One region of the Geodermatophilus sp. FMUSA9-8 genome, then DNA from elsewhere that is predicted to be linked to it. Evidence: riboswitches for the same ligand, from Rfam matches in the RefSeq annotation. Region 1 holds a riboswitch; each other region holds the start of a gene.
The links. Region 1 has a riboswitch for cyclic di-AMP ahead of WA616_RS06430 (transglycosylase family protein). Riboswitches for the same ligand answer to the same signal wherever they lie in the genome.

Region 1 (6,870 bases):
CGCTTCCCGACCGCGCCTGGGTGGACGGCTGGCTGCACCGTGCCCACCTCGCGTACTGGGCGTCGCTGCCCTGAGATGGCGGGGTGTCAAGACCTGTCCGGCATCTGTGGACAGGCTCGTGACCTGCGGATACAGGTCGCCGCACCACACTCGGGGCGGTAGACTCCGTACATGTGTTCGAGCGGGATCGGCGGCGGGGGCGTGTTGGACGACGTCGCCGCGCTGGTCGCCGAGCGCAACCGGATCGACGCCCGCCTGGCGCGCGCGGTGCGGGCCGCCGAGGCGTCCTCCGCTCCCGAGCGCGACGGGCTGAAGTCCGTGGCGTCGTGGTTGCGGGGGCACTGCCGGTTGTCCGGGCGGGAGGCGTCCCGGCCGGCGCACAACGCTCGTGCGCTGGAGCACCTGCCGGCCCTCGCCGAGGCGCACCATGCCGGGCTCGTCACCGCCGCCCAGGTCGCTGTGGCCGCGGAGGTGACCACCCCGGACCGGCTGACCGCAGCCGCCGCGCAGGGCGTCGACCTCGGCGAGATCGACGCCGTCCTCACCGACGTGGCGGTCGAGCAGGAGCACGACGCCCTGGTCGTCGTGGTGAAGCGCTACTGCACCGCCCTCGATCCCGACGGCCCCGCGCCCGACCCCACCGAGGGGCGGCGCATGTCGGTGGTCCGCCACGCCGACGGCACCGTCACCTTCCACCTGCACCTCGACCCGGTCGGTGCCGAGCGGTTCGCCACGGCGGTGGAAGCACACGTGCAGGCCGACCGGCCCGCCGGCGACGACCGCAGCCGCGCGCAGCGGCTCGCCGACGGCGCTGTCCAGCTCGCCGACACCGCGCTGGCCACCGGCGCGGCACCGCAGCTGCGCGGGGTCAAGCCGCAGGTGGTCGTGAAGGTCGACGCGGAGGACCTGCACGACCCCGCCTGTCCGGCCGACCAGGCCACGACCGGCTCAGGAGCCGGGACCGACGGTGACGGCGCCGGCCAGGCCGACGCCGCGACCGACAGCGACGCCGACTCCTCCGCGGCCGAGACAGGCGGTGCCGGCGAGGCGACCAGGAGCATCCGCCAGGCCCGTGCCGGGTCGAGGAGGACGTCCTCGCTGCCGCGGTGGCGGGGCAGCGCGACCCTCGGGTCCGGTGCCGTGGTCCCCGCGGCCGCCGCCCGCTGGCTGGCCTGCGACGGCGCGATCACCCGCGTGGTGCTCGGCCCCGACGGCGTCCCCCTCGACCTGGGCCGGGAGCAGCGCCTCGCCGACCGGCACGTCCGCCGCGCCGCGGAGGTCCGCGACGGTGGGTGCGTGTTCACCGGCTGCGGCGCCCCCACCTGGTGGTGCGACGTCCACCACGTCGTGCACTGGCTCGACGGCGGACCGACGTCGCTGGAGAACTCGGCGCTGCTGTGCGAACGCCACCACACGAAGGTCCATCACGGCTTCCGCGTGCAACGCCTGGCTGACGGGCGATGGCACACGTGGCGGCCCGACGGCACCGAAATCCGCACACCCGCGGCGCTGCGGTCGCCGCCCCTCGTCCCCGCCTGAGACGACGAGGACCCCGGCCGCGGGCGGCCGGGGTCCTCGTGTCGGGCGGTGGTCAGCCGACGTAGTTCACGTGCACGTGGTCGAAGTGGTTCGCGGTGACGCCACCGCGGTCCTCCATGGCGCGCCACGCGCCGTCGGGCGAGGTGAGGATGCGCTGCTCCCAGATCACGTACTCGACACCGAGCTCGTCCCAGTGGTCCACGTGGTACTGCGCGATGGCGTCGCCGAGGGTGGCGTCGCTCATGACCATGTAGTCCAGGGCCTTGCCCGAGGGGTGCCCGTCGGGGTCGACGGCGCTGGGCCGGGTGCCGCCGAGGGTGATGTCACCGGCGCCGGGCACCGCGCTCACGACGGCGTTCGCGGCCGCCTGCACCGCGGCGTGGATCGGCCCGGAGCTGTTGGTGATGGTGGCGACGGCGGCGGCCGAGGCGGGCGCCGCGGCGACCTCGGGGGCGGCCTCGGCGAGCGGGGCGACCTCGCCGACCGGCGCAGACTCCCCGGCGTTCGAGCCACCGGCGGGCGTCTCGGCAGGGGCTGCGGCGGGCGCGGGGGCCGGGGCCTCGGCGGGGGCCGCGGCAGGCGCGGGGGCCGGCGCCTCGGCGGGCGCGGCGGCCGGAGCCGCCCCGCTCACCGCGAACACCTGACCCGGGAAGATCAGGTTCGGGTTGCTGCCGATGACGTCGACGTTGCGCTCGTAGAGCTCCCGCCAGCTCTGGGCGTGGGCGGCGGCGATCTTGGCGACGGTGTCGCCCCACCGGACGGTGTAGTCCTCGGTGTCGCCAGCGGCCGGCGCAGGCGCGGCCTCGGCCGGCGCGGCCGGGGCGGCGGGAGCGGCCTCCGGCGCGGGAGCCTCCGCGGCGGGCGCGGCGGGAGCGGGGGCCTCCGCGGCGGCCGCGGTGGTGCCCTCGGCCAGGTACTTCCCGCAGGACGGCCAGGCGCCGACGCCCTGACCGGCGAGGACGGCCTCGGCGATCTCGACCTGCTGGGCGGGGGTGGCGAGGTCGGCGCGCGGGGCGAGCTCGGTGCCGCCGAACGCGGCCCAGGTGGACTGGCTGAACTGCAGGCCGCCGTAGTAGCCGTTGCCGGTGTTGATCGACCAGTTGCCGCTCGACTCGCACTGGGCGACGCCGGACCAGTCGTGGCTGGTCGAGGCGGAGGCGGGCGAGCTGAGGACGCCGATCCCGACGACGGTGGCGCCGGCGGCGACAGGGGCCTTGGCGATGACCTTCTTGGTGCGGACGTAACGGGGTGCGCGGTGCTTGGGCATGGTGATGATCTCCCGATCACCGCCGGCGAGGTGAGCTGTCGGGTTCGGGCGATCGGTGCCCGGCCGCGGGACGCGGCTTCACCCCGGAGACGCGTTCAGGTCAGGCCCCCGTAGGCCGTCACGCGCCGGAAGTGGGTCCCCCACCCCTGCCCTTGGGAGTTGACGTGAGCGACCGGTGGGCAGGGTTTGGCGGACCGGCGCCGCGCTCCGGTGTGCTGAGCGCAGCCAAAACGTTACATATCGTCATGGCAACTGTCGTCGTGTCGCCGGTCACGTCGAGGTTGTTCTGTGCTCCTGCGGGGTATCGGCACCCCTCGGTCGAGGGGCCGGCGACCCCGCTCTCCGGACGATCCACCCTGGTCGCGCCCCGTGTCGCGGAGACGGCCCCTGCCCTGCACCGACGGCCGGGACCAGCGGCGGCCGGTGACGCAGCACACCGGCCGCGCGGGTCAGGTCAGGGCACGGGCGGCGGTCTCCCGCAGCGCGACGGCGAGGCCGGCCTCCGCGCGCTGGTCGGTGCGCACGACCACCACCCGCGGCCCGCCGAGCGCCAGCGCCGCCGGCAGCTCGTCCGCGGTGGTCACCGCGGTGGCCGCCCAGCCCAGCGCCCGGGCGACGGCGACCAGGTCGCGGCCGTGCGGCGTGCCGAACACCCGCCGGTAGTCGCGCTCGTGCGCGGGCCGCCCCGGCTCGAGCTGGGCGAAGATCCCGCCGCCGTCGTTGTCCGGGACGACGACGGTGAGGTCCGGCCGGGCCTCGCCCTCGCCGGTCAGCAGCCCCTGCAGGTCGTGCAGGAAGGTCAGGTCGCCCATGAGCGCGACCGCCGGGCCGCCGTGCACCAGCGCGGCCCCGATCGCCGTGGAGATCGTCCCGTCGATGCCCGCGACGCCGCGGTTGGCCAGCACGCTCACGTCGCCGCGCGGCACGGCGAGCCGGTCGACGTCGCGCACGGGCGTCGACGAGCCGAGCACCAGCAGCGCGCCGGCGGGCAGCGCGGCGACGACGTCGCGGGCCAGCCGGGCGGCGGTCAGGCCGGGAGCGCCGTCGAGCAGCGCGTCCACGGCCGTGCCCACCCGCGCGGCGGCGTCGCGCCAGGCGACTGCCCAGGCGGCGTCCGCGGGCGGCCCGGACGGCGGGACGGCGCGGGTGACCGACGTGCTGGAGCGGCCGGGGTCGGGCCAGCGCGGGCCGGACACCACCGTCTCCACCCGCACCCGGGGGTCGGCCAGCAGCGCCGAGACCGGCCGCGACAGCGTCGGCCGCCCGAGCACGACCACCCGCGCGGGCCGGTGCTCCTCCAGCCAGTCCGGCGCACCGAGCAGCAGCGCCCCGCCGCGCACGGCGTCGCCGGTCCACGCCCCGCCGCTGGGCTCGGCGACCACGGGCCAGCCCGCGGCCGCGGCACCCTCGGCCCACGCCCGGCCGGCCGCCGACGGCCCGTCACCGGCGACCACCAGCGTGCGAGGGGCGTCGGGCAGCGGATCGACCGGCGCGAGGGAGGCCCGGCCCGCGGTCCACGCGCCGCCGTCGTCCCGCCCGGCCCACGGGCCGGTGAGCGGGCCCGGTTCCTCCTCCGGCAGCAGCGGGTCGCGCAGCGGCAGGTCGAGCTGCACCGGCCCGGGGTCGCCCGACAGCGCGCCGGTGGCGGCGAGCAGCGCGCGGGAGACCACGGAGCGCCAGTAGCGGTTCTGCGCGGCCTCGCGGCCGGCCTCGGGCACGCCGACGTCGGCCGCCCAGCGCACCGCGCCGCCGTAGAGCCCGGGCTGCTCGATGGTCTGGTTGGCGCCGGTCGAGCGCAGCTCCGGCGGCCGGTCGGCGGTCAGCGCGAGCAGCGGCACGCCGGTGACGTCGGCCTCGAGGACCGCGGCGTGCAGGTGCGCGGTCGCCGTCCCGGACGTGGTGAGCACCGGCACCGGCCGGCCGGAGGCGCGGGCCAGGCCGAGCGCGAGGAAGGACGCCGTCCGCTCGTCGATGCGCACGTGCAGCCGCAGCGAGCCCGCGCGCTCCGCGGCGGCGAGGGCGAGCGCCACGGGCGCCGAGCGCGACCCCGGGGCGACGACGGCGTCGCGGACCCCGCCGCGGACGAGCTCGTCGACCAGCACGCGGGCGAAGGCGGTGGAGGGGTTCACGCCGCGAGCACCGCCGCGAGCCGCCGGCCCCAGCGGCCGGCGACGTCGTCGGGCGCGGTCACCTCCGCGAGCCGGTCGGGCTCCACCGCGCGGACGGGCAGCGCGCCGTCGACGGGCAGCAGCGGGTCGGCCGTCACGTCGCCGCCGAGCAGCGCGACGGTCGCCAGGCCGCACGCGAAGGGCAGCTCCGGCAGCGCGGCGGCCAGCGCCACCCCGGCGGCGATGCCGACCGAGGACTCCAGCGCCGAGGACACCACGCAGGGCAGGCCGTGCGCCTCGGCCACCCGCAGCGCCGCGCGCACCCCGCCGAGCGGCTGCACCTTGAGGACGACGACGTCGGCGGCCTCGCGCAGGTCGACCGCGAGCGGGTCGCCGGCCCGGCGCACGCCCTCGTCGACGGCGACCCGCACGTCGACCCGGCGGCGCAGCGCGGCCAGCTCCTGCAGCGTGGCGCAGGGCTGCTCGACGTACTCCAGGCCGACCCGGTCCAGCTCCCGGATCCTGGAGACGGCCGTGTCGACGTCCCACGCGGCGTTGGCGTCGACCCGCACCGCGCCCGCGGGGCCGAGCGCGTCGCGGACGGCCTCCACGCGGGCGAGGTCGTCGGCCGGCGTCTGCCCGGGTTCGGCCACCTTCACCTTCGCCGTCCGGCAGCCCGAGGCGGTCACGATCGCGTGCGCCCGCTCCGCGTCGACCGCCGGCACCGTGACGTTGACGGGAACGGAGTCGCGCACCGGCGCGGGCCAGCCCTCCAGCGCCGCCTCCGCCGCGGCGGCCCACCAGCGGCGGCTCTCCGCCACGCCGTAGTCCCAGAACGGGGAGAACTCGCCCCAGCCGGCCGGCCCGCGCACCAGCACGCCGTCGCGGACGTCGATGCCGCGGAACCGGGTGCGCATCGGCACCGACCACACCGCCGTCGCCGTCGTCCCGGGCGGGAGCGGCACGGAGGTGATCACGGCGGCAAGCGTATGCCGGGCGGGTCGTACCCTCGGGGATCGTGCCCCGGCAGCTCACCGTCCTCCCCGCGCCGGAGGCCCCCGCAGACGTGCTGGGCTCCGTGCTGCCCGCCGTCCACGCCGCGCTCGAGGGGTCCGCGCCGCTCGCCGTGCTGCCCGCCGGCCCCGCCGCCGCTGCCGCCCGGGAGGTGCTCGCCCCGGAGGAGCCGCTCGAGGACGGCGCCGACCTCGTCGTCGTCACCTCCGGGTCCACCGGCGGCGGGCGTGGCGTGCTGCTGCCCGCCGCGGCGCTGCGGGCGTCGGCGACCGCCACCCTCGACCGGCTCGGCGGCCCGGGCACCTGGCTGCTGGCGCTGCCGGTGTCCGCGATCGCCGGGCTGCAGGTGCTCGTCCGCTCGGCGCTGGCCGGCACGCTCCCGGCCGTCCTCGCGCCCGGGGAGGGCCTGGCCGCGGCCGCCGCCCGGATGCCCGGCGGCCGCCGGTACACCGCGCTGGTGCCCACGCAACTGCGCCGGTACCTGGACCGCGAGCCGGAGGTGCTGCGCACCTTCGACGCCGTCCTGGTCGGCGGCGCGGCCACCGACCCCGCACTGCTCGCCCGGGCCCGCGCCGAGGGCGTGGCCGCGGTGACCACCTACGGGATGAGCGAGACGGCCGGCGGCTGCGTGTACGACGGCGTCCCGCTCGACGGGGTCCGCGTGCGGGTGGACGACGACGGGATCGCCATCGCCGGGCCGGTGCTCGCCCTCGGCTACCGCCGCGACCCGGCGAGCACCGCGGCCGCCTTCACCGGCGGGGAGTTCCGCACCCGCGACGCCGGGACGATCGGCGCCGACGGGCGGCTGACGGTCACCGGCCGGCTCGACGACGTCGTGGTCACCGGCGGGGTGAACGTCGCGCCGCAGGCCGTCGAGGGCGCGCTGCGCGAGCACCCCGACGTCGCCGACGCCGTCGTCTTCGGCCGGCCCGACGACGAGTG
Region 2 (6,870 bases), on a different contig from region 1:
GGGACGATCGGCTTCGCGCTGGCGCTCGTGCTCAGCCTCTTCCTCTAGCGGCCGGGGAGCGGACGGCGCGCGGACGCCGCCGTTCCGCGCCACGATGACGGCCGGACCGCAACGGAGCGGGGAGGGGTCGTCATGAGGGGTGCGGCGCGGGCGGCGGTGGCCGGGCTCGGCGCGGTGGCGGCGGTGGCCGCCCGGGACCTGGTGCAGCGGGAGCACACGCTGCTGCGCAACTTCCCCGTGCTGGGGCACGCCCGCTACCTGCTGGAGTCGATCGGCCCGGAGCTGCGGCAGTACCTGGTGGCCGGCAACAACGAGGAGCGGCCCTTCACCCGCGACCAGCGCCGGTGGGTGTACGCCTCGGCGAAGGGCGAGAACAACTACTTCGGCTTCGGTACCGACAACGACCTCGAGTACACCGCCGGCTACCCGGTGATCAACCACCGCACGTTCGGCCGCGCCGTCCCGCCGTCGCACCCGGCCTCGGCGGCCGACGTCGCCCTGCCCTCGGCGAAGGTGCTCGGCGGCCCGCGCGGGCGGGCGCGGGCGTTCCGGCCGGCGTCGGTGGTGAACGTGTCGGCGATGAGCTTCGGCTCGCTGTCGGGGGCCGCCGTCGAGGCGCTCAACCGGGGCGCGGCGCTGGCCGGGTGCCTGCACAACACCGGCGAGGGCGGCCTGTCGGTGCACCACCGGCACGGCGGCGAGCTGGTCTTCCAGATCGGCACCGCCTACTTCGGGTGCCGCGACGACCGGGGCCGCTTCGACCTGCGCCGGCTGCAGGACCTGGTGGCGTCGGCGCCGGTGCGGGCGCTGGAGGTCAAGCTCAGCCAGGGCGCGAAGCCGGGCCTGGGCGGGGTGCTGCCGGCGGCGAAGGTGAGCGCGGAGATCGCCGCGGCCCGCGGGGTGCGCGAGGGCGTCGACTGCGTCAGCCCGTCGCGGCACGCGGAGTTCACCGACGCCGACAGCCTGCTCGACTGGGTGGAACTGCTGGCCGACGCGACGGGCCTGCCGGTGGGCATCAAGTCCGCCGTCGGCGACATGGCGTTCTGGGACGAGCTGACCGGGCTGATGGCCGCGGGCGACCGCGGGGTGGACTTCGTGACGATCGACGGCGGGGAGGGCGGCACGGGTGCCGCGCCGCTCATCTTCACCGACTCGGTGTCGCTGCCCTTCCAGCTCGGCTTCGCCCGCGTGTACTCGGCGTTCGCCCGCCGGGGGATCGCCGAGCGGGTGACGTTCGTGGGCGGCGGGAAGCTCGGCCTGCCCGACAACGCGGTGGTGGCGTTCGCGCTGGGCTGCGACACGGTGAACATCGCGCGGGAGGCGATGCTGGCGATCGGCTGCATCCAGGCGCAGAAGTGCCACACCGACACCTGTCCCACCGGCGTCGCCACCCAGAACGCGTGGCTGGCGCACGGGCTGGACCCGCAGCGGAAGTCGGTGCGGCTGGCCAACTACGTGGCCACCCTGCGCCGCGACCTGCTCAAGGTCGCCGAGGCGTGCGGCGTCGAGCACCCGGGCCTGATCGACACCGGGTCGGTGGAGGTGCTCACCGGGCGGACGGCGTCGACCCCGCTCGGCGAGGTCTTCGGCTACGAGCCGGGGTGGGGGCTGCCCTCGGCCGCCGACCGCGCGGAGATCGTCGCGCTCATGACGGCCGCGGCGCCCCAGGGCGGCTCGGCACCCCCGTCGGAGACGGCTCAGGCATAGGAAGCTCCACGCACGTCCTGGGGTCCAGGACGTGCGTAGAGCTTCCTATGCCTCGCCCCGGAGGAGCTGCTCGAAGGAGGGGACGTCGGCGAAGGGGTCCGCCGGGCGGGCCGACGCCGGGCGCCCGGTGACCAGGTCGGCCAGCTCGCCGGCCGCGCGGGTGACCCGGCCGCTGAGCTCGGCGCTGGTGCCGTCGCCGCCGGCCCAGTCCTCGCTCGCCGCGAACACCGCCGTCGGCACGGTCACCGCCCGCAGGTAGGCGAACAGCGGCCGCATGGCGTGCTCGAGCACCAGCGAGTGCCGCGCGGTGCCCGCGGTGGCCGCCAGGAGCACCGGCTTGCCGGTGAGCGCGTCCTTGTCGAGCACGTCGGCGAAGGACTTGAACAGGCCGCTGTAGGAGGCGGTGAACACCGGGGTGACGGCGACGACGCCGTCGGCCCCGGTGACGGTCTCGATGGCCGCGCGCAGCGCCGCGTTCGGGAAGCCGGTGACGAAGGCGTCGGCGAGGTCGCGGGCGTGCTCGCGCAGCTCGACGACCTCCACCGTGGCGTCCTCGCCCCGCTGGCGCAGGGCGGCGACGGTCGCGGCGGTCAGCCGGTCGGCGAGCAGCCGGGTCGACGACGGCGTCGACAGCCCGGCGCTCACCACGGCCAGGGTCCTGGTGGTGCCGGTGCGGGTGGTCATGCGGGGACCTCCTCGGCGGTGCGCCCGGTGACGTCGTCGCCGGCGGCGTGCACGGTCGGGTCGACCGCGCCGCCGCGCGCGGCGACGCGCGAGGCGTGGGTGGGGGCGTCGGGCACGTGCGCGGGCTTGAGGGCGGCGAACTCGCGGCGCAGCACCGGCACGACCTCCTCGCCGAGCAGGTCGAGCTGCTCGAGCACGGTCTTCAGCGGCAGGCCCGCGTGGTCGACGAGGAACAGCTGGCGCTGGTAGTCGCCGACGTAGTCGCGGAAGCCGAGGGTCCGCTCGATCACCTGCTGCGGGGAGCCGACGGTCAGCGGCGTCTCGCGGGAGAAGTCCTCCAGCGACGGGCCGTGGCCGTAGACCGGAGCCTCGTCGAAGTAGGGCCGGAACTCGGCGACGGCGTCCTGCGAGTTCTTCCGCATGAACACCTGGCCGCCGAGGCCGACGATCGCCTGGTCGGCGCGGCCGTGGCCGTGGTGCTCGAAGCGCGAGCGGTAGAACTCGACCATCCGCTGCGTGTGCTCCTTCGGCCAGAAGATGTGGTTGGAGAAGAAGCCGTCGCCGTAGTAGGCGGCCTGCTCGGCGATCTGCGGGCTGCGGATCGAGCCGTGCCAGACGAACGGCGCGACGCCGTCCAGCGGCCGCGGCGTGGACGTGAAGCCCTGCAGGGGGGTGCGGAACCGGCCGGTCCAGTCGACGACGTCCTCGTCCCACAGCCGGCGCAGCAGCGCGTAGTTCTCGACGGCGAGCGGGATGCCGTTGCGGATGTCCTGGCCGAACCACGGGTAGACCGGGCCGGTGTTGCCGCGGCCCATCATCAGGTCGACGCGGCCGCCGGCGAGGTGCTGCAGCATCGCGTAGTCCTCGGCGATCTTCACCGGGTCGTTGGTGGTGATCAGGGTCGTCGACGTCGACAGCTGCAACCGGCTGGTCTGCGCGGCGATGTAGGCCAGCGTGGTGGTGGGGGAGGACGAGAAGAACGGCGGGTTGTGGTGCTCGCCCAGGGCGAAGACGTCGAGCCCGACCTCCTCGGCCTTCTTCGCGATGGTGACGACGTCCTGGATCCGCTGTGCCTCGCTGGGCGTGCGGCCGGTCGTGGGGTCGGTCGTGATGTCGCTGACCGTGAAGATCCCGAACTGCATCTCGTCCTCCATCTAGTTGAGAGCGCAACTACGGTACCGCGTGCAACACCAGGAGCCCCCAGGCATTCCCGGGCCCGCGTGACCGCGCCGTGACCTCCCCGTCGCTCCGGGTGATCGGTCCGGCACGGCCGGATGTGCCCACTCCGGAGGGGCCCGCGGCGCCCTCCCGCGCGGCAGCGGCGGTGGGAGCCTGTGATCACCGTCTCCGGCGCGCCGGGGCGGGCCGGGTCGGACGGGCACCGAGGGGGAACCGGGATGGCGCAGCAGGACGAGGGCACCGCCCAGCAGCGGGCGGAGGGCGGGGCCGGGCCCCGGCCGGGGAGCGGCCTCGACGGCCTCCTCGGCACGGCCCCGGTGTTCACCGGCGCCGTCCGCGGCTACGACCGCGGCCAGGTCGACGCCTACGTGGACTGGGCCGAGACCGAGGTGCTCGTCCTGCGCCGCGAGAACGACCACCTGCTCACCCGCTACGCCGCCGTCTCGGCCGACCTGCAGGCGGCGCGCGCCCGGCTCACCTCGCTCGTCCGCGAGCGGGACGCCGCGCCCGGCCCGGAGGAGGCGCAGGCCCTCCGCGAGCGCGCGGAGCAGGAGGCCGCGGCGCTGCTCTCCGCCGCCGAGGAGGAGGCCCGGCAGGTCCTCGACGACGCCCGGACCGAGGCGGCGGCGCGCCTGTCCGGCGTCGCGGAGATGCGCGAGGCGGTGACGGCGCTGCGCGACCAGACCCGGTCGGAGGCCGCGGCGGTCCTGGAGGCGGCCCGCCGGGAGGCCGAGGGCCTGCGCCGCGCGGCCGCCGAGGAGCGCGACCGGCTCGACCGGGAGGCCGCCGAGGGGCGGGCGCGTGCCGACGCCGAGGCGGCCGAGCGTCGCCGCGCGCTGGAGTCCGAGCTCGGCCCGCTGCTCGAGCGCTGCGAGCAGGCGCGCGGGTGGCTGCGCCGGCTGACCGGCCAGCTCGACGAGGCGCTCGCCGTGGTCGCGGGGGCGCTGCCCGACGACGTCGCCGTCCTCGCCGACCGCCGGGAGGCCGGCATCGGCAGCGGCGCAGGAGGCGGCTCCGGGGACGGCGCGGCCGCCCCCGCGGACGGCGATGCGTCGCAGCTCACGGTGCTGCAGGGCGGCAGCCGGCCCGAGGTCGCGGCGGCCTCCTGACCGGCGCGGACGGCCGCCCGGCGGGGTCCCGGGGCACCCCGCCGGTCCCGGCCGTCCCACGCACATCTCCGGTCCCGTGTTGTCACGGACCGGTAACGACGCCTACCGTGACCGCGTCCGGTCGGTCGTCTCGTCCCCACCCGGGGAGCCTGACCGGACGCCGCCGAGTCGCGTCCGCACCCGCGGTCGCGAGCCGGGGACCCACCGCAGTCCTGGGGTGAATCGCACCCCGGCGAGCGACCGCTCGCCTGGTGCGTAGGGCTTCTTCCCGCCCGAACCCGTCAGCTAACCCGGTAGGCGGCCACGGAAGGAACGGAGAGTCTCCGCATGCCCGCCTCCGGGCCTCCCCGGCCCGCAGGTGCAGCCGTGCGCGCGCTGCGCGCCCCCGCGTCCGCCTGACGCCGGCTCCCACCTGCCCGCTCCCGGCCCCCCGCCGGGACCCGTGGACCGCGACATCCGCCAGACCGCGTGGCACCGCCCGAACCCCGGGCGACCGCGCACTCTCCCTCGGAGCACCCACCCCCTCATGCGTTCCCGTACCCGCACCTCCGCCGCCGACGCGCCCGCGACCGTCGAGGCCAGCGTCGTCGAGAGCACCGCCGTCGAGAGCACCGCCGTCGAGAGCCCCGCCGTCGAGAGAACCGACACCGCCGTCCTCGAGGCCGTCCGGCCCGCGAGGGTCCGCCGCGGCTCCCCGCTGCTCGGCCCCCGCCGCCCCGCGCTGCTGCTCGGCGCCGCGGCCGCCGGCGCGCTCGTCGTCGGCGTGCTGTCCACCAGCAGCCCCGCCGCCTCCGCCGGCACCGACACCGTCAGCGCCTCGGTGAGCGTGGCCGAGCAGCTCGGCATCCCGCAGCAGCCGGCCGCGTCCGCGCCGGCCGTCGAGGAGACCGACCTCGCGCCGCTGGAGGACCTCGCCGCCTCCCGCAGCCAGCGCTCGGCCGACGAGACCACCGCCGCGCAGGCCCAGGCCGCCGCCGACCAGGCCGAGCTCGACCGCCGCGCCGCCGAGGAGGCCGCGCGGATCGCCGCCGAGCAGGAGGCCGCCCGCCGCGCCGCCGAGGAGGCCGCCGCCCGCGCCGCCGCCGAGGCCGCCGCCGCGGAGCAGGCCGCCGCGGCCGCCGCCCAGCAGCAGTCGACCTCCGCCGCCGCCCCGGCGCCGGCCGCCTCCGCCGCCCCGGCCGCCCGCGGCTCCTTCAAGGAGTACGCGATGAGCAAGGTCGGCAGCGGCGAGCAGTTCTCCTGCCTCGAGAGCCTGTGGGGCAAGGAGAGCGGCTGGAACCCCAACGCGCAGAACCCGAGCAGCACCGCCTACGGGATCCCGCAGTTCCTCGACTCCACCTGGGCCAGCACCGGCATCGCCAAGACCTCCGACGGCTACCGGCAGATCGACGCGGGCCTCATCTACATCGAGGAGCGCTACGGCTCCCCGTGCGCCGCGTGGGCGCACTCCCAGTCCACCGGCTGGTACTGATCGCCGCGTGACGGAGGCCGGTCCCCGGGTCGTGCCCGCGGGCTTCGTCCGCGCGCACACCCAGGTCCGCCGTCCGTCGCTGGTCCCGGAGGTGCGGCTGCACGTCGCCGACGACGTCGTCGCCCTCTGGGAGGCCATGGAGGTCGCCGCGGGCGGCGCCGGTGAGGCGCCGCCGTTCTGGGCGGCCGCCTGGCCGGGCGGGCAGGCGCTGGCCCGCGCGGTGCTCGACGGCGCGGTGCCGGTGGGTGGCCGCCGCGTGCTCGACCTCGGGTCGGGCAGCGGCCTGGTCGCGATCGCCGCGGTGCTCGCCGGCGCCCGGCACGTGCTCGCCAGCGACGTCGACCCGTTCTCGCGGACGGCGGTCGGCGTCAACGCCGGCCTCAACGGGGTGGCCGGCATCAGCGTCACCGGCGACGTGCTCGACCGCGAGCCGCCTGCCGTCGACGTCGTCCTGGCCGGCGACGTCTGCTACGACCGCGAGATGACCGAGCGGGTGCTGCCCTTCCTCGACCGGGCCCGCGCCCGCGGCTGCGAGGTGCTGGTCGGCGACCCCGGCCGCCCCTACCTGCCGCACGAGCGGCTGGAGCCGGTGCTCGCCCTCGACGTCCCCGAGACCGAGGGGCCGGGCCTGCGCCGCACCACCGTCTGGCGGCTGCCCTGACCCCCGGCGGCTAGCGTCCGCGGCGTGCGCCCCTACGACTTCACCGGCACCGCCGTCGT
Region 3 (6,870 bases), on a different contig from region 1:
GGGAAGTCGTTGGTGACGACGAGCGTGCGGCTCACCGGCCGCCCGGTCCGAGCCAGTCCTCCGCCATCGCCACCCGCTGGGCCGTCGTCGGGTGCGAGCCGAAGAACCACTGCCAGGCCGCGGGCGGGCTGGGGTCGGAGAGGTTGGTCTCCCCCAGCCGCTGCTGCATCGCCACGAACGCCGCGGCGTCGCCGGTGAGGTCGAGGGCGTGCAGGTCGGCGCGGGCCTCCACGTGCCGCGAGACGAGGTTCTGCACCGGGGTGGCCGCCAGCGTGCCGACGGCGCTGAGCAGCAGCACCAGCGGCACGACCCGCGGGTCGCCGGCCGACCCCGCGCCCGCCCGCCGGAGCAGGGGCGGCCACGACAGCAGCCAGCCGAGCAGCGCCACCGCTCCCGCCGCGCCGAGGGCGCCCATCAGCGTGCCGGTGAGGACGTCGTCGGTGGCCACGTGTCCGAGCTCGTGGGCCACGATCGACTCGATCTCGTCGTCGGGCACGTCGGCGAGCAGCGTGTCGTAGAGGACGACGCGGCGCGTGGAGCCGAACCCGGACACGTACGCGTTGAGCGACGTCGTCCGGCGGGAGGCGTCGGCCACGAGGACGTCCTCGACCGGCGTGCCGCTCTCCTCGGCGAGCTCCAGGACGTGGGTGCGCAGCTGCCCGGCCGGGAGCGACGCGAAGCTGTTGAACGCCGGCTCGATCACCACCGGGTAGAGGAAGGAGCCGGTGACCACGAGCGCGGCGGCGCCCGCCGACGCCCACGCCCACCAGGTGCGCGGCGCCCGCCGGGCCAGGGCCACGAGGGCGAGCAGCCCGAGCGCGGTGAGGCCGGCGTCGATGGCGGTGTTCACGGCCACGTCGCGCAGCCACAGCCCCCACGACCGGGTGGACAGGCCGTAGCGGTGCCGGACCACCTCGCCGTACGCGCTGATCGGCAGCGTGGCCAGCCGCCCGGCGAGCAGCAGGACCACCGTGGCGGCCAGGACGGTCAGCGGCCACCGGCGGCCGTCGGCCCGGCCGAGCGCGCCGACCAGCCGGCTGCCGAGGCGGGTCAGGCCGAACAGGGCGGAGACGGCCAGGCCGAGCAGGAGGTTGGCCAGCGAGGCGGGACGCAGGTCGCCGGCCAGTGCCTCGGCGCGGCGCACCACCTCGGCGGGCAGCCCGGCGTCGTCGCTGACCGGTGCGGCCCCGCCGGGCGGGGGAGGCAGCACGGTCCACGGCGTCCGGACGGCCACCACGACGACGAACGCCGCCCCGAGCACCGCGGCGACGACGAGGGCGGCGCGGCGGGCGGTCCAGGTGCGGGCCGGCGCGGGGCCGGTGCGGTCCTCCTGGCGGGCCCTGCTCACGCCGCCGCCCAGCCCACCCGGCCGATCCTAGGCGGGCGCCGGGACGGACGGCCCGTGCCCCGGACGCGGCGAGGGCCGGGGACCCGTGCTGGGTCCCCGGCCCTCACCGGTGAGGTGCTGGAACGGCCCCCTCCCGGGTCCCGCGCCGAGCTCGCGAGGCGTGGGGAGGAAGGGGTCCTTCGTCAGGCGATGCGGCGCATCGCGGTGATGCCGCCCATCGAGTCCACGGACACGACCTTCACCGGCACACCGGAGGTGGAGGCGTGCACCATCTGGCCGTTGCCGATGTACATCGAGACGTGGCTGACCGGGCTGTAGTAGAAGATCAGGTCGCCCGGCTGCAGCTGCGACCGCGTGACCGCGGTGCCCATCTGCGACTGCATGCGGCTCGAGTGCGGGAGGCTGATCCCGGCCGCCGCGTAGGCGTACTGGGTCAGGCCCGAGCAGTCGAAGGCGTTCGGCCCGCCGGCGCCCCACACGTAGGGGTCGCCGACCTGCGCCAGCGCGGTCTGCACGGCGGCCTGCGCGGCGCCGCTGCCGCCACCGGCCGCCGCCACCGGGGCGGGCTGGGCCGCCGCGGCCTGACCGGCGGCCTGCGCGACCGGGGCGCTCTCGCCGGTGCTGCCGCCGGCCGCCGCGGGGGCCGCGGCCTCCTCGGCCTCGCCGGCCTGCTGGGCGGCCAGGGCGGCCGCCTGCTGGGCGGCGGTCAGCGCGGCGAACTGCGCCTGGTAGTCGGCGATGTCCTCCTCGAGCCGCGCCTCCTGGGCGCTGAGGTCGTCGAGGGTGCGCTGCGCGTCGGCCTCGGCGGCGTCGGCGTCGGACTGCGCCTGCTGGGCGGCCGCGGCAGCCTCACCGACCTCGGCGAGCACGTCGGTGGTGTGCCCGGCGATCTGGTCGAGGGTGGCCAGCGAGTTGACGAAGTCGTCGGCGGAGTCGCTGGTCATCAGCAGCTCGAGGCCGGCGAAGGTGTCGTTGCCGCCGGTCCACGCGGTGCGGGCGACCTCGCGGATCTGCCCGTCGAGGGCCTGCAGCTGGGCCTGCGCGTCGGCGAGCGCCTGGTCGGCGGCCGCGGCGGCGGCCTGCTGCTGCAGGACGGTCTCGCGGGCCTCGTTCACCTGCTCGGAGACGGCCTCCAGGCGGCGGCCGGCGTCGGCGGCGAGCTCGGCGGCCTGCTCCGGCGTGGTGGCCCGCTCCGGGTCGGCCACGGCGGTGCCGGGCAGGAGCGTCACGGTCAGCGCGGCGGTGGTGCCGACCAGCGCGACGCGGCCGAGGAGACGGCGGCGGGAGGGGCGGTGCGCCCCCGCGACACGGGCGGTGCTGCGGGACGCGGACTGTTCACGGGCATGCCCCAGGGAGGGGCGGGGGGTCGCCACGGGCGGCGGCTCTCCGTTCTTCCTCAGCTACCGCCTACCGAGTTAGCTGACGGGTTCGGGCTGGGAAGACGTGCCCTATCTCTGGACCCCGGCGGACCGGTGCCCGTGAGAACTCACCCCAGTGCTGCGGTGGGTCCCCGGCTCACCTGGCGCACACCCGGGGGCGGCGTCCGGTGACTCGGCGGTGACCGGCCGAGGTCACCTCGCAGTGGGTGACGACCACCCGGCCGGACGCGGCCACAGTACGGACGTGATGCAGATGTGACAAACGCGGACCCCGGGAACTGTGAGAACACACACGGTGAGCAGTCGCGCCACTCCGGTGCGCGCCTGCCCGGGCCGTCACCTGCGTCTCAGCCGGTGCGGCGGCGCCCACCCGGACGGGCCTCCCCCGCCGGCCGGTGACGCAGCGGAGGCACCAGGCCGCCGTCGGCCAGGGCGCGCACGGCGCGGCGCTCCACGTCGTCGAGGTCGACCACCACGCCCGCGAGGGGCGCGGCGGCGTCGTCCGTGGCGCGGGCGGTGGCGGCCGGGACCGGCGGCACCGGCAGCAGCACGGGCTCGGTGCCCAGCTCCGCCGGCGGCGCGCCGAGCAGCACGGTGACGACGCAGTCGGCGCAGCCGGTGCCGCGCACGGTGCACGAGTCGCAGTCGATGAGCATGGCGGTGTCCCTCCGGTGCCCCGCCGCGCGCCCGGGAGACCGGGCGGCGGACGGGACGGGTCTCCCTGTCGGTTGGCCGGCACGCTAGGGACGGCCACCGACAGTCCCGGCTCAGCTGCCCGCGTACTCCCAGTGCCAGGGCTCCTCGCGGCCGTTGCCCGGGTCGGCCCACGTGGGGTGCAGCCAGCCGAAGCGGCCGGCGTTGGCGACCATCCACGCGTACTGCGGGGTGCCGAAGGTGTCGATGCCACCGCACAGGTCCACGGCCAGGCCCCAGCCGTGGTTGCTGGTGCCGGGCACCGCCGCGAGCGCCGGCTTCTCCCCGTAGAGCCGCACCTGCGAGGCGTAGGTGCGGTAGGAGTCGGTGATGCAGACCGGCCCGCCGAACGCCGTCGCGTAGGCGGCGCTCATCGCCCGCCAGGCCGCCGCGGCGTCGCAGCGCAGCGCGTGCGACCCGACGCCGATCGGGCACAGCGCGCTGGGCGGGATCAGGCCGTTGGGGTAACCGCCCCACGAGCGCCCCTCGACGGAGCTCGGCGGGTAGACCGTGTTGCCGCACTCCACGCGCAGCGCGCCGCCGGTCGGGCCCGGCGGGGCCACCTCCGCGCGCCGGCCGAGGCTCGGCCGGCCGACGTGCAGCACCTGGTCGGCCGGCAGCCGGCGGACGACGACCGCGCCGGCCCGCCCGTCGGCGGCCAGCATCGTCTGCCCGTCGAGGGCGATGCCCACGTGCCCGAGTCCCGACTCCGGCGTGCCGAGGAACACCAGGTCGCCCGGCAGCACGTCGGCGAGGTCGACCGGGGTCGTCACCGCGAACAGCCCCGCCTGGTCGCCGGGCAGGTCGATCCCGGCGTCGCGGTAGACCGTCGACACCAGCGACCCGCAGTCCCAGGAGTCGGGCCCCGCCGTCCCGGGCGCGTACGGCCGGCCGAGGGCGTCCATCGCGGCGGTGACGGCGGCCAGCGTCTCGGCCGGGAGCACCAGCAGCGACGTGGGCTCCCGGGGGGACTGCGCCGCCCCGCGCTGGGCGCCGCCGGCCGCGGCGCCGACCGGCAGCAGCCCGCCGGGCAGCCCGGCCGCGGGGTCGAGCAGCACCGACGCCGGCGGGGCCGCGACCCCGGCCGCCGCGAGCTGGTCGAGGTACGCACGCCAGTTGGCGGCCGTCTGGCGGTTGACGTCGGCCTGCTGGCGCTGCAGGTCCGACAGCTGCCGGTCGACGTCGCCGAGGGCCACGTCGAGCTCGTCGGTGACCGCCTCCGCGCTCGCCTGCAGCTCGGCCACCTGGCCGGACAGCCGGTCGGCCCGCTGCTGCGCCTCGGCCAGCGCGGCCTCGGCCGCCGTCCGGTCGGTCACCGCCGCCCGGCGCTGCTGCTCGGCGGCGGTCACGGTGGCGGCGGTGTGGTCGTCGACGGCCTCGAGGTAGCCGAGGGCGGCGACGACGTCGCCCGGGTCGGCACCGCTGAGCAGGACCGACAGCGGCGTCAGCGCACCGCCGTCCCGGTAGGCCGCCGAGGCGTAGCGGGCGACGACGGCCTGGTACCGCGCCAGCTCGCCCTCCGCGGCGGTGACGTCGGCACGGGCGGTGTCGGCGTCGGCCTGCGCGGCGGCCAGCGCCTGCTGCGCCGCGGTCACCTCGGCCTGCCGCTGCCGCAGGTCGGCCTGCACCTCGGCGGCGCGCTGCTGCAGCCGGTCCAGTGCCGCGCTGTCGAGGGTGCCGCTGGTGCCGCCGGGCTGGTCGCTGGGCGCCGCGGCGGCGGGGCCGGCGAGCGCGACCGCCAGGACCGCGGCGAGGGCGGCGACGCCGAGCGACGTCGCGCCGCGCCGGGACCGCGCACGCATCGGACCACCCTCACTGGACCGGACCCCCCTGGCCCGCCGGGCGATCGTCGTCCGGGCCGCGTCCGTGCCGCAACCGGTGCGGGCGCGCCTCCCCCGCCCGGGCGAGGACACGCCGGGCGCCGCGTCGGGGAGCCCGTCAGGACCCCCTCCCGGGAGCCGCTCCGGGACCGCCTCGGGGACCGCCTCCGGCAGCACCACCGGGGCCGCCTCCCCGGGACTGTCCGACCCCCGGCCTACCGTCCCGCCGTGCTCTTCCCCGCCAGCGGGGCCGGTTCCCGGCCGCCGCGACACGAGCAGGCACCCGCCCACGGCGACCGCCCGCTCCCCCGCACCCGGCCGGTCCCGCACGAGCCGCTGCCCTACGTGCAGGCGACGATCGACGAGCTCGGGACGCCGCTGGCCGGCGTCACCTTCGTGGTGGTCGACCTCGAGACCACCGGCGGGTCCCCGAAGGACTGCGCGATCACCGAGATCGGCGCGGTGAAGGTGCGCGGCGGGCAGGTGCTCGGGGAGTTCCAGACGCTGGTCGACCCGGGCTGCGAGGTGCCGCCCTACATCAGCGTGCTCACCGGGATCACGACGGCGATGGTGGCCACCGCGCCGCGCATCGACGCGGTCCTGCCGGCCTTCCTCGAGTTCGCCCGCGGCGCCGTCCTCGTCGCGCACAACGCCCCCTTCGACCTCGGTTTCCTCAGGGCCGCCTGCGAGCAGACCGGCACCGCCTGGCCCGCGGCCGCCTCGGTCGACACCGCCGTCCTGGCGCGCCGGCTGCTCAGCCGCGACGAGGTGCCCAACTGCAAGCTGGTCACCCTCGCGCCGTTCTTCTCCGCCACCACCTCGCCGTGCCACCGGGCGCTCGACGACGCCCGCGCGACCGTCGACGTCCTCCACGGCCTGTTCGAACGACTCGGCCCGCTCGGGGTGACGTCGCTGGAGGAGCTGACCGGGCTGACCCGGCAGGTCGACCCGGCGCGCCGCCGCAAGCGCCACCTCGCCGAGACCGTCCCGCACGGCCCCGGCGTCTACGTCTTCCGCGGCCCGCGCGACGAGCCGCTCTACGTCGGCACGAGCAACGACCTGCGCACCCGCGTGCGCAGCTACTTCAACTCCAGCGAGCAACGCAGCCGGATGACCGAGATGGTCGCCCTCGCCACCCGCGTCGACGCCGTCCCGTGCGCGCACGACCTGGAGGCCGCCGTCCGCGAGCTGCGGCTGATCGCCGAGCACAAGCCGCGCTACAACCGCCGGTCCCGCTTCCCCGAGCGGGCGCTGTGGCTGCGGCTCACCGAGGAGCCCTTCCCCCGGCTGTCGGCCGTCCGCCGGACGCGGCCGGGCGCCGGGGTCTTCCTCGGCCCGTTCGCCGACCGGCGCGCCGCCGACATGGCCATGGCCGCCGTTCACGAGGCGCTGCCGCTGCGGCAGTGCACCTCCCGGCTCTCGCCCCGGGTGACCACCAGCGCCTGCGCGCTGTTCGGGATGGGCCGCTGCGGCGGGCCGTGCACGGGCGCGCAGTCGGTCGCGGAGTACGCCCTCGTCGCCGAGGTGCTGCGCGCCGCCGTCGCCGGTGACCCGGGGGCGCTCGTCGGGCCGCTGCTCGAGCGGGTCGACCGGCTGGCCGACGAGGAGCGCTACGAGGACGCCGCCGTGC

Region 2: another riboswitch for cyclic di-AMP. It lies ahead of WA616_RS03425 (transglycosylase SLT domain-containing protein); the one in region 1 lies ahead of WA616_RS06430 (transglycosylase family protein).
Region 3: another riboswitch for cyclic di-AMP. It lies ahead of WA616_RS11275 (C40 family peptidase); the one in region 1 lies ahead of WA616_RS06430 (transglycosylase family protein).

What each region holds. Positions count from the first base shown of each region.
Region 1 covers NZ_JBAGKE010000002.1:448,886-455,755, forward strand. The annotation lists gene WA616_RS06420 (nucleotidyltransferase domain-containing protein) at 1-74, shown strand, start outside; gene WA616_RS06425 (HNH endonuclease signature motif containing protein) at 172-1,539, shown strand; gene WA616_RS06430 (transglycosylase family protein) at 1,592-2,806, opposite strand; cyclic di-AMP (ydaO/yuaA leader) riboswitch at 2,811-2,981, opposite strand; gene menD (2-succinyl-5-enolpyruvyl-6-hydroxy-3-cyclohexene-1-carboxylic-acid synthase) at 3,256-4,935, opposite strand; gene WA616_RS06440 (o-succinylbenzoate synthase) at 4,932-5,891, opposite strand; gene menE (o-succinylbenzoate--CoA ligase) at 5,933-6,870, shown strand, end outside.
Region 2 covers NZ_JBAGKE010000001.1:700,523-707,392, reverse strand. The annotation lists gene WA616_RS03450 (GntP family permease) at 1-48, shown strand, start outside; gene WA616_RS03445 (FMN-binding glutamate synthase family protein) at 133-1,707, shown strand; gene WA616_RS03440 (FMN reductase) at 1,753-2,391, opposite strand; gene WA616_RS03435 (LLM class flavin-dependent oxidoreductase) at 2,388-3,533, opposite strand; gene WA616_RS03430 (DivIVA domain-containing protein) at 3,789-4,679, shown strand; cyclic di-AMP (ydaO/yuaA leader) riboswitch at 4,831-4,994, shown strand; gene WA616_RS03425 (transglycosylase SLT domain-containing protein) at 5,206-6,150, shown strand; gene WA616_RS03420 (class I SAM-dependent methyltransferase) at 6,158-6,811, shown strand; gene WA616_RS03415 (SDR family NAD(P)-dependent oxidoreductase) at 6,836-6,870, shown strand, end outside.
Region 3 covers NZ_JBAGKE010000004.1:314,457-321,326, forward strand. The annotation lists gene WA616_RS11265 (glycosyltransferase family 4 protein) at 1-35, opposite strand, end outside; gene WA616_RS11270 (M48 family metallopeptidase) at 32-1,348, opposite strand; gene WA616_RS11275 (C40 family peptidase) at 1,531-2,721, opposite strand; cyclic di-AMP (ydaO/yuaA leader) riboswitch at 2,738-2,915, opposite strand; gene WA616_RS11280 (hypothetical protein) at 3,075-3,383, opposite strand; gene WA616_RS11285 (NlpC/P60 family protein) at 3,495-5,222, opposite strand; gene WA616_RS11290 (DEDD exonuclease domain-containing protein) at 5,469-6,870, shown strand, end outside.